Haloferax marinisediminis: one gene and its partners. The main gene of each other region encodes a partner of the protein of the gene in region 2 in a complex. Links are inferred from orthologs where the notes say so. Each region holds a gene or a part of one and is shown on either strand. Other genes may lie near its edges.

Region 1 (2,970 bases), 1.3 Mb from region 2 along the record:
CGAGCGAGGGCACGTTCGACAGAGCCCTTGTTCATGACGAGTGCGTCCTCGATGTTGAACCCCTCGTAGGACATCACGGCCACGACGAAGTTCTGTGCAGCCGGGCGCTCGTCGAACCCAATCTGCTCCGTGGTCTGGGTCTTGACCATCGAGAGCTGTGGGTAGTGCATGAGGTGCTGGCGGGTGTCCGGGCGGATACGGTAGTTCGCGGCCGGAATCCCCAGCGACTGCTTCATCATCCCTGCACCCATCGTAATACGCGGCGAGGCGTTGTGTTCCGGGTACGGAATCATCCCGGCACCGATACCGAAGATGAGCTGTGGGTCGATTTCGAGGTGGGTGTGGTCTTCGTTGAGTTCGTCTTCGTCGACGCCGACGTAGATGTCCTCTTCTTCCTCGGCGTCGATGAACTCGACGAGTCCACGGTCGACGAGGTCCTCGAAGTCGAGTTCGTCGTTTTCGAGTGCTTCGACGTGTTCGTCCGTGAGCAGCGGTTCACCGTCTTCGACGACGATGAGGGGACGACGGGCACGCCCGGCGTCCGCGTTGATGATCACTTCGCGGGTGCGCTCCTTGACGGAGACGTTCACCATCTGGCTGACGTCGCCGCGGCGACGTGCCTCGCGAATCTGCGCTGCGAGTTGGTTGGGGTCGGGGTGCGTCCCGACGAGACTACCGTTGACGTATACTTTCGCTTCTCGCTGTGCCTGAGCCATGTTAGTCGTCTGCAGGTGTGGGGTCGATGCTGTCGATGCCGGGGATACCCTCGACACCCATCGACGCAAGTTCTCGTTTCAGTGCCTGTTCGTCTTCGACGTTCTGAGAGAGCTCCATCGCCTGCGCGAAGTTCTTCACCAGACCACAGTTCGGCCCTTCTGGCGTCTCAGACGGGCAGATGCGACCCCACTGGGTCGCGTGCAGGTCGCGTGCCTCGAAGTGAGGCTGCGACCGCGAAAGCGGACTGCGAAGGCGGCGCAGGTGAGACAGCACACCCATGTAGTCGGTGCGGTCGACGAGCTGGGAGACGCCGGAGCGGCCACCAACCCAGTTCCCCGTCGCGATGGGGTGTTCGAGACGTTCGGTGAGAACGTCAGACCGAACCACGGTGTTGACCGTGAGATTACGGTTACGCATGTTCGCACGCTCGAGCTGGTACTTCACGTCGCGTGCGAGCTTGTTGAGCGCCGTCCGGAACAGGTCCTTCATCAGGTCGCCGGACACCTTGAGGCGCTTGTTGGCGTAGTGGTCTTTGTCGTCGGACTCGCGGCGCTGGAGTGCGAGTTCGAAACACGCCTCGGCCATGCGGCAGAGGTAGTACGACTTGTTCATGCGCACTTCCTCTTCTTCGGCACCTTCTTCGTGGAGGTGCGGAAGGAGGTAGCGGTCGATGACGTAGTTGGCGCGCTTGAGCTGGTAGTTCTTGCCCTGTCCGCCAGCGACGCGCTTTCCGAGTGCCTCGATGGCCTGTTCTTGGGTCTGAACGTCGGCCTCTTCGAGGTTCTCGAGCATGAACTTCACAATCTCCGGGTCGTCGGAGACGCGGTGGACGATTTCCTCGTCGGATTCGAGTCCGAGTGCGCGGACGAGCGTGACGAAGTTGACGCTCCCCGAGACAGATGGGAACGACACTTCGAGGAGTCCTTCGCGGTTGCGCTCACAGAGAACGAGTGCGCGGTAGCCACGGCGCTGACTGAAGGTCTTGGCGACCTGAATCTCGTCGCCGTACTTCGTGTCGTACTCGGCGAGAATCTTGTTCGGCGCCAGGTCCTCCGAGGTCATGAGCACGCGCTCGGAGCCGTTGACGATGAAGTAGCCACCGGGGTCGACGGGGTCTTCACCGATTTCGACGAGGTCCTCGTCGGTGAGTTCTGCGATGTTACACTTCGAGGAGCCGACCATGATGGGCATCCGACCGACCTTGGTCTCTGCCGTGTCGACGACGACTTCCTCTTCTTCTTCGCCGCCGCGGACGATGGACATCTCCATGAACACGGGGGCGGAGTAGGTGATGTTGCGCAGGCGCGCTTCCTGCGGGAAGAGCAGTTCCTCGGAACCGTCGGCTTCGCGGACACGGGGCGTCTCGACGCGGACGCCACCGAGTTCGACGTAGACCGGTTCTTCGCCCTCTTTGTCACCGATGTCGGTCTCGATGGTCGCCTTCTCCTCGACGACCTCGGACATGCCGCGTTCGAGGAACGCGTTAAACGAGCGGAAGTGATGTTCAGCGAGCCGTTCTTCAGAGAAGTACTTGCGAGAGACCTCGCGTCGCGCTTGTCGGTTCATTCGATCACCAGTCGGTATACGACTGCTTTGTCGGTCGTTCGCGAATTCCGGACAATCTTGATGACGTCACCGGGCTCTGCATCGTCCGGGAGCGCCGGGTCTTTCCTCTTGATTTTCGGGAGATTCGTCTTCTCGACGTTGTACTCCTGTAACACACTCTCGACTTCCTCGTCGTCGAGGACAGTGTGTTCTGGAACCAGTGTGTGTTGGCTTACGTCTACCATGTATGGTGCTGCTGGGTGCTGGAAGAAGCTGTCACGGGATACTACGGCAGATTTTGGGAGCCACCCATTTAACCCTTGTTAACTGCGTCTACGAAAAGCGGGGCTATCGGAGGTCACGCACCGGAGATGCGCGAATCGTCACGTATTGGCATGGGGTATAGCGATATAAATGTCTTCGGGGCAAGAATCGCGGTACCGCACGCCAAGGGCAATCGAGATGGTAAGTCTTATCTATAAACCTCGGCTACGAATGATTGCAGACGGAGGGCCCGGGTGGTGTAGTGGCCCATCATACGACCCTGTCACGGTCGTGACGCGGGTTCAAATCCCGCCTCGGGCGCTCTCCGTATCCGACAACTCACTTCAGTAAGCCCGGGTGGTGTAGTGGCCCATCATACGACCCTGTCACGGTCGTGACGCGGGTTCAAATCCCGCCTCGGGCGCTTTTCCGAACGTCACAGGC
Region 2 (4,319 bases):
CGACTTCGCTGATGAGTCTGCCGAGGACGGTAGTGACGACGTACGCACCGACGAGGAACGCCGCAGAGAGGGCAATCTGCACGAGTGTGTCCGTCCCGAGTCCGTACTGTTCGGACAACGTGGCGATGTCGCCCGAAGACGACCAGACCGAAAAGAGGAACACTCCACCGAGGACGACACCGACGAGGCGGAACAGCGTGACGCCGAGGTGCCAGATAGCCGACGAGACGTTCTCGGAATCTCTGTCGTGCAGTCGCGCACCGAGCGACCAGATGGCGACGATTACAGCGAGCGCCAGGGCGCTCGCGCCGATGCGCAACTCGACCGACGGGAACAACGTCGCAAAGTCGATTGGTGCGTTGCTCTGGAGGGCGACTATCGAGTGTGTGTGAGGAGACATGGAGGACAGAAGGGAGGCGTACACGGGGTGTGTCATAGTTTACAAGCCGACGTCTGCGGCCAGTTGGGCGAGTTCGGCGAACTCTGCGGGTGCCATGTTTCCGGCGCGTTTCCGGAGGACGTCTTCGTCAGCGGCATCGACGACTGCGTCGGGGTCGGACAACCCAGAGATGTGTGGCGTGTTTCGAATCCCGTTGCGAATCGTCTTGCGACGCTGGGTGAACAACGCCTTCACGAAGTCGAGGAAGAACTCCTCGTCGTCGACCTCGTAGTCCGGCGCACGCGGCGTCACGCGGACGATGGCGCTCTGGACAGCGGGTTTGGGGGCGAAAGCTTCACGAGGAACGATTTCACAGACGTCGACCTCGCCGTAGTGTTGTGCGCTCACCGAGAGGCGGCCGTACTCGGACGTTCCCGAGTCGGCGGCCATCCGCTCGCCGAACTCTTTCTGGAACATGAGCACGAGCGGTTTTCCTCGCGGGAGGAGACGGAACGATATCTCCGAGGAGATGCCGTACGGGAGGTTCGAGACACACGCCGTGAACTCGGGGAGGTCCACCTCGAGTGCGTCGCCTTCGATGACCGTGAGGCGACCCGCCTCGACTTCGTCGGCGAACTCACGGCGGAGATGCGCCGCGAACGTCCCGTCCTGTTCGACGACGGTCACACGGTCTGCGACGTCGAGGAGTCGGTCGGTCAGGACGCCCGGTCCACCACCGATTTCGAGGATGTGAGATTTGTCTGTGTCCTCGGGGAGATACGTCGGGATTCGGTCGACGACGCGGTCGTCGACGAGGAAGTGCTGGTCTCGGTCGGGGTCACCGCGGACGCCTGCCCGGCGGATGAGCGCGTCCGGGTCGCGTGTGCCGGCCGCGCGAGCCTGTTCGCTTCCGTCGCTCGTCATTGCCAGAGGTAGCGTGTGCGGCCGGGTAAAACTCCCGTTCCACTTATTGGTCGTTTCGAACGAACGTCTTGTACTTCACGTCGTCGTCGTGGAGTTCGTCGAGGATGCGCTCGACGATGACCTCTTTCGGATGGTGAAGCCCGGAGACGCGCTCGTGGAGGTCGTCGAACGACTCGAACGGGCCGTAGCGCTTCCGCTCTTCGAGAATCTTGTCCCGCAGCTTCTTGCCGATACCGGGGAGCAAGTTGAGTTGGTGGAGGCGAAGCGTAATCGGTTGGGCCTCGTTGTAGAAGTTCACGAAGCGTGCTTCGTCGGCGTCGACAATGTCCTGGACGACGTACTCTAATTCGGAGTCCGCCGTATTCGAGAGGTCACCGTACGACAACCGCTCGACGTTCTGGACGACTTCGCGGTCTGCAACTGGCGCGACGACGACGCGGTCGCCGATGCTCACGTCCGCGTCTTCAGCCAGCGTCAACTCGAGGAGACGGAAGTTCGACTCGTCGAGCGCGTAGGCGATGGGCTCTGCGTCGAACCGTCGTCGGCCATCATTTTGACGCCCGTGCCGGAGCACGTCGAGCAACACGGCGTACTCGACCGTTGCGTCGGCGTCGCCGCTCTCCGAAGCTGTCATGTCAGTAGATACGACGAGGCTATATTTAAATAGTTGGCCGCGCCGTCGCCCGTTCAGACGTACTTGGCGACGACGTTGAGAATCTCGTCGAGTTCGTCGCCAGAGAGTGCGTACCGTTGCTGGGCGAACACCGCACGCAGTTCGTCGCGGGACTCCGGCAGGAGGTCCGCGATTTTGATTGCGGTGGGGGCGTCGACTTTCTCAAGTTCGGCGAGCTCCTCGACGAGTTCGCGAGATTCCTCGGGGTCGAGGTGGGCGAACCGGTTGACGTGCTCGATTGCACGCGCCAGCTCGTAGCGCATCTCGCGCTCTTCGTCGGCAGCGCGTTCCGCCTCAACCTCGGCGAGGAGTTCTTTGACCTCAGACGTGGTCAGGTACTCCTCGTCGAGCTTTTCTTTGAAGATGGTCATCGCTTACTGCTGGGCGCGCAGGTGAGCGGGCCGGACGATAACCAGCTTCTCTTTGCCACCGTCGTTGATCTGGACCTTGAACGCACGGCCCTGTTTCCCGACGACCTCACCGGTGAGGCCGTTGAAGCGCGGGTGGAACCGTCCCTCGCGCACGCTCGGGTCGAGGTTGAGATGAACCTTCTGACCCTCGTCGAATTCGGCGATAGAGCGCTGCGGCGGCGAAGTACCGCGCTCGCGCGGCTTGTTCGAGAGCTTTCCTCGCGTCCCCTTCATTGGACCATTGGAGCTCGGCATAGTCGTGAGAACGAGTACTTGCGTCGCCATTATAAATTGCACGTTACGAACCGCGCGTGTGCATCTCCCGCGTGGTCGCGGCGGAGGGACGGACTTAACCCGAGTCGGTGCGGGGGTTCGCGTATGACCGAAGACGAGCGACGCATCGAGACGCGCGCCATCCACGCTGGGCAGGAGCCCGACGAGGAGACGGGCGCGCTCATGACGCCAATCTACGCGAACTCCACGTACGTACAGGACGGCCCTGGCGACCACCGTGGCTACGAATACTCTCGGACGGGGAATCCGACGCGGACCGACCTCGAAACGAATCTCGCGGCGCTCGAAGGCGGCTCGTACGGCCGGGCGTTCTCCTCGGGGATGGGTGCAATCAACACCGTCCTCAACCTGCTCGAAGCGGGCGACCACGTCGTCGCCGGCAACGACGTCTATGGGGGAACACACCGCATCTTCACGCAGGTCTACGAGAAGTACGACCTCGAATTCGACTTCGTCGAGACGACCGACCACGACGCCGTCCGCGACGCTGTCCGCGACGAGACGGAACTCGTGTGGGTCGAGACGCCGACGAACCCCCTCATGCGCGTCAACGACATCGAAGCGCTGGCCGACATCGCCCACGAAGCCGATGCGCTCTGCGCCGTCGACAACACCTTCGCGACGCCGTACCTCCAGCGCCCGCTCGAACACGGTGCCGACATCGTCTCGCACTCGCTGACGAAGTACCTCGGTGGCCACTCCGACATCGTCGGTGGCGCGCTCGTCACCGACGACGAGGAGCTCGACGAGGAGATTGGCTTCTACCAGAACTCCGTGGGTGCGACGCCCTCGCCGTTCGACTGCTTCCTCGTCCTCCGTGGGACGAAGACGCTGCCCGTCCGCATGGACCGTCACTGCGACAACGCCCGTGAACTCGCCGCGTGGCTCGACGACCACGAAGCCGTCTCTGAAGTGTTCTATCCCGGTCTCGACTCCCACCCGCAACACGAACTCGCGGCCGAACAGATGGACGACTTCGGCGGCATGCTCTCGTTCGAACTGGACGGGACGCTCGAACAGGCGTCGACAGTCGTCAAAGAGACCGAGGTGTTCACGCTCGCCGAGAGCCTCGGCGGCGTCGAGAGTCTCATCGAGCAACCCGCGGCGATGACGCACGCCGCCATCCCCCGCGAAGAACGTCTCGAAGCGGGACTCACCGACGGTCTCATCCGTGTCTCGGTCGGCATCGAACACATCGACGACATGAAAGCAGACTTCGAACAGGCGTTCGGCGAAGCGTTCTGACCGGGGTCTCGTCTTCTCATTTCCTCCTCGAAGAACGCCGTTCTGGGCATCGAAACGGTTGTTTCCGACTTCTGGGAACCCGAGCAAGGGTTATAGACTATGACGATGAATCATTACATATGTCCCAGGAGTCAGCATCACTGAGCGCAGAGTTCGTCCAACAACCGACCCCAGAACTGGTCGACCACGTATTCGTCGACTCCGACGACCGAGAGGGAACGAGCCACAGCGCCGAACAGTTCGGTATCGGCCTCGCCGGCGGTGTCCTCCTCGGCGGAATCGTAGGTCTCATCGTGGGATCGCTCCAGCTTGGCGTCCTGTACGGGTTACTCTTCGGCGTCGTCGTCGGCCTCTACCTGATGGAAGTCCGCTGAGACGGTCGCTCGCCAACGCA
Region 3 (2,825 bases), 1.3 Mb from region 2 along the record:
TACAGCACCTTTGCCGTCCAGACCGCCGGCCTCACGATGACGGGCGGACTCCTCAACGTCGGCGCGAACTACGCACTCGGCTTCGCCGCTGCAGCGCTGGGCCTCGTCGTCGGAGGGAAGAAACTGTGAGCCTCTCGGCTACGTCCGTCGTGTTCGTCGGCCTCGGCGGGATGCTCGGTGCCGTCTCCCGACACGTCGTCGACCAACAGATCGTCGGCAAGTGGAGTACCTTCACTGTCAACGTCCTCGGGAGCATCGCACTGGGGTTCGTCGTAACCGCGCCGGTCGGTGACCCACTCGCGACGCTCGCCGGAACTGGATTCTGCGGGGCGTTCACCACCTTCTCCTCGTTCGCCGTCGGTGTCGCCGAACTCCTCGACGTGGGTGACTACCGGACGGCGGCGCGCTACGCCTTTGGGACGTTGTTGGCGGCGTTGATTGGGGTGGCGATTGGCGGTGCGATGGGCGGTATCGTCGGCTAACGTCTCGCCCGTCGAGGGGGCTAGTAGTTCAGCAGGCTCTCGGGGAGGCGAAAGCCGGTGTTGTCTCGTTCGAATTCGAACGAATCTACGACTGCATCGAGTGTCAGAGGTCCGTAGACGTGTGGGAACGCACATCGTCTGTTGGTTGATGGGTAATAGTTCGCCCGCCCACGCTCGCAACGCTTCGCGTTGCTCGCTGGTTCAAATCCCTTTGTCTGGCGTTTACAGCACGAAGAGGGTCGCGACGCGACGAGACGCGTCGCTTGGCCTGTGACGTTCGGAAAAGCGCCCGAGGCGGGATTTGAACCCGCGTCACGACCGTGACAGGGTCGTATGATGGGCCACTACACCACCCGGGCTTACTGAAGTGAGTTGTCGGATACGGAGAGCGCCCGAGGCGGGATTTGAACCCGCGTCACGACCGTGACAGGGTCGTATGATGGGCCACTACACCACCCGGGCCCTCCGTCTGCAATCATTCGTAGCCGAGGTTTATAGATAAGACTTACCATCTCGATTGCCCTTGGCGTGCGGTACCGCGATTCTTGCCCCGAAGACATTTATATCGCTATACCCCATGCCAATACGTGACGATTCGCGCATCTCCGGTGCGTGACCTCCGATAGCCCCGCTTTTCGTAGACGCAGTTAACAAGGGTTAAATGGGTGGCTCCCAAAATCTGCCGTAGTATCCCGTGACAGCTTCTTCCAGCACCCAGCAGCACCATACATGGTAGACGTAAGCCAACACACACTGGTTCCAGAACACACTGTCCTCGACGACGAGGAAGTCGAGAGTGTGTTACAGGAGTACAACGTCGAGAAGACGAATCTCCCGAAAATCAAGAGGAAAGACCCGGCGCTCCCGGACGATGCAGAGCCCGGTGACGTCATCAAGATTGTCCGGAATTCGCGAACGACCGACAAAGCAGTCGTATACCGACTGGTGATCGAATGAACCGACAAGCGCGACGCGAGGTCTCTCGCAAGTACTTCTCTGAAGAACGGCTCGCTGAACATCACTTCCGCTCGTTTAACGCGTTCCTCGAACGCGGCATGTCCGAGGTCGTCGAGGAGAAGGCGACCATCGAGACCGACATCGGTGACAAAGAGGGCGAAGAACCGGTCTACGTCGAACTCGGTGGCGTCCGCGTCGAGACGCCCCGTGTCCGCGAAGCCGACGGTTCCGAGGAACTGCTCTTCCCGCAGGAAGCGCGCCTGCGCAACATCACCTACTCCGCCCCCGTGTTCATGGAGATGTCCATCGTCCGCGGCGGCGAAGAAGAAGAGGAAGTCGTCGTCGACACGGCAGAGACCAAGGTCGGTCGGATGCCCATCATGGTCGGCTCCTCGAAGTGTAACATCGCAGAACTCACCGACGAGGACCTCGTCGAAATCGGTGAAGACCCCGTCGACCCCGGTGGCTACTTCATCGTCAACGGCTCCGAGCGCGTGCTCATGACCTCGGAGGACCTGGCGCCGAACAAGATTCTCGCCGAGTACGACACGAAGTACGGCGACGAGATTCAGGTCGCCAAGACCTTCAGTCAGCGCCGTGGCTACCGCGCACTCGTTCTCTGTGAGCGCAACCGCGAAGGACTCCTCGAAGTGTCGTTCCCATCTGTCTCGGGGAGCGTCAACTTCGTCACGCTCGTCCGCGCACTCGGACTCGAATCCGACGAGGAAATCGTCCACCGCGTCTCCGACGACCCGGAGATTGTGAAGTTCATGCTCGAGAACCTCGAAGAGGCCGACGTTCAGACCCAAGAACAGGCCATCGAGGCACTCGGAAAGCGCGTCGCTGGCGGACAGGGCAAGAACTACCAGCTCAAGCGCGCCAACTACGTCATCGACCGCTACCTCCTTCCGCACCTCCACGAAGAAGGTGCCGAAGAAGAGGAAGTGCGCATGAACAAGTCGTACTACCTCTGCCGCATGGCCGAGGCGTGTTTCGAACTCGCACTCCAGCGCCGCGAGTCCGACGACAAAGACCACTACGCCAACAAGCGCCTCAAGGTGTCCGGCGACCTGATGAAGGACCTGTTCCGGACGGCGCTCAACAAGCTCGCACGCGACGTGAAGTACCAGCTCGAGCGTGCGAACATGCGTAACCGTAATCTCACGGTCAACACCGTGGTTCGGTCTGACGTTCTCACCGAACGTCTCGAACACCCCATCGCGACGGGGAACTGGGTTGGTGGCCGCTCCGGCGTCTCCCAGCTCGTCGACCGCACCGACTACATGGGTGTGCTGTCTCACCTGCGCCGCCTTCGCAGTCCGCTTTCGCGGTCGCAGCCTCACTTCGAGGCACGCGACCTGCACGCGACCCAGTGGGGTCGCATCT

Evidence for each region. The genes of interacting proteins can lie anywhere in the genome.
Region 1: GJR98_RS08560 (region 2) and GJR98_RS01800 share a complex: the UniProt entries of both Methanocaldococcus jannaschii proteins name them as parts of the RNA polymerase complex. The link is inferred for Haloferax marinisediminis from one-to-one orthologs.
Region 3: GJR98_RS08560 (region 2) and GJR98_RS01805 share a complex: the UniProt entries of both Methanocaldococcus jannaschii proteins name them as parts of the RNA polymerase complex. The link is inferred for Haloferax marinisediminis from one-to-one orthologs.

What each region holds. Positions count from the first base shown.
Region 1 is NZ_WKJP01000001.1:336,630-339,599, forward strand. It holds GJR98_RS01800 (DNA-directed RNA polymerase subunit B''), read right to left. Parts: upstream 2,284-2,970; coding sequence 718-2,283; downstream 1-717. Other genes in the region: rpoB (DNA-directed RNA polymerase subunit B), read right to left, coding at 1-716; GJR98_RS01805 (DNA-directed RNA polymerase subunit H), read right to left, coding at 2,280-2,507. UniProt on the Methanocaldococcus jannaschii protein: DNA-dependent RNA polymerase (RNAP) catalyzes the transcription of DNA into RNA using the four ribonucleoside triphosphates as substrates. The Rpo2 subunit (Rpo2N and Rpo2C in this organism) is implicated in DNA promoter recognition and in nucleotide binding.
Region 2 is NZ_WKJP01000001.1:1,643,738-1,648,056, forward strand. The notes cover bases 670-3,392. They hold GJR98_RS08560 (RNA polymerase Rpb4 family protein), read right to left. Parts: upstream 2,348-3,392; coding sequence 1,991-2,347; downstream 670-1,990. Other genes in these bases: GJR98_RS08550 (16S ribosomal RNA methyltransferase A), read right to left, coding at 670-1,303; GJR98_RS08555 (DUF655 domain-containing protein), read right to left, coding at 1,347-1,937; GJR98_RS08565 (50S ribosomal protein L21e), read right to left, coding at 2,351-2,641; GJR98_RS08570 (cystathionine gamma-synthase), read left to right, coding at 2,765-3,392. Also shown: GJR98_RS08545 (mechanosensitive ion channel family protein), read right to left, coding at 1-436; more of GJR98_RS08550, read right to left, coding at 440-669; more of GJR98_RS08570, read left to right, coding at 3,393-3,925; GJR98_RS08575 (hypothetical protein), read left to right, coding at 4,045-4,299. UniProt on the Methanocaldococcus jannaschii protein: DNA-dependent RNA polymerase (RNAP) catalyzes the transcription of DNA into RNA using the four ribonucleoside triphosphates as substrates. This subunit is less well bound than the others.
Region 3 is NZ_WKJP01000001.1:337,523-340,347, reverse strand. It holds GJR98_RS01805 (DNA-directed RNA polymerase subunit H), read left to right. Parts: upstream 1-1,211; coding sequence 1,212-1,439; downstream 1,440-2,825. Other genes in the region: GJR98_RS01800 (DNA-directed RNA polymerase subunit B''), read left to right, coding at 1,436-2,825; GJR98_RS01820 (fluoride efflux transporter FluC), read left to right, coding at 126-482; GJR98_RS01825 (CrcB family protein), read left to right, coding at 1-129. UniProt on the Methanocaldococcus jannaschii protein: DNA-dependent RNA polymerase (RNAP) catalyzes the transcription of DNA into RNA using the four ribonucleoside triphosphates as substrates.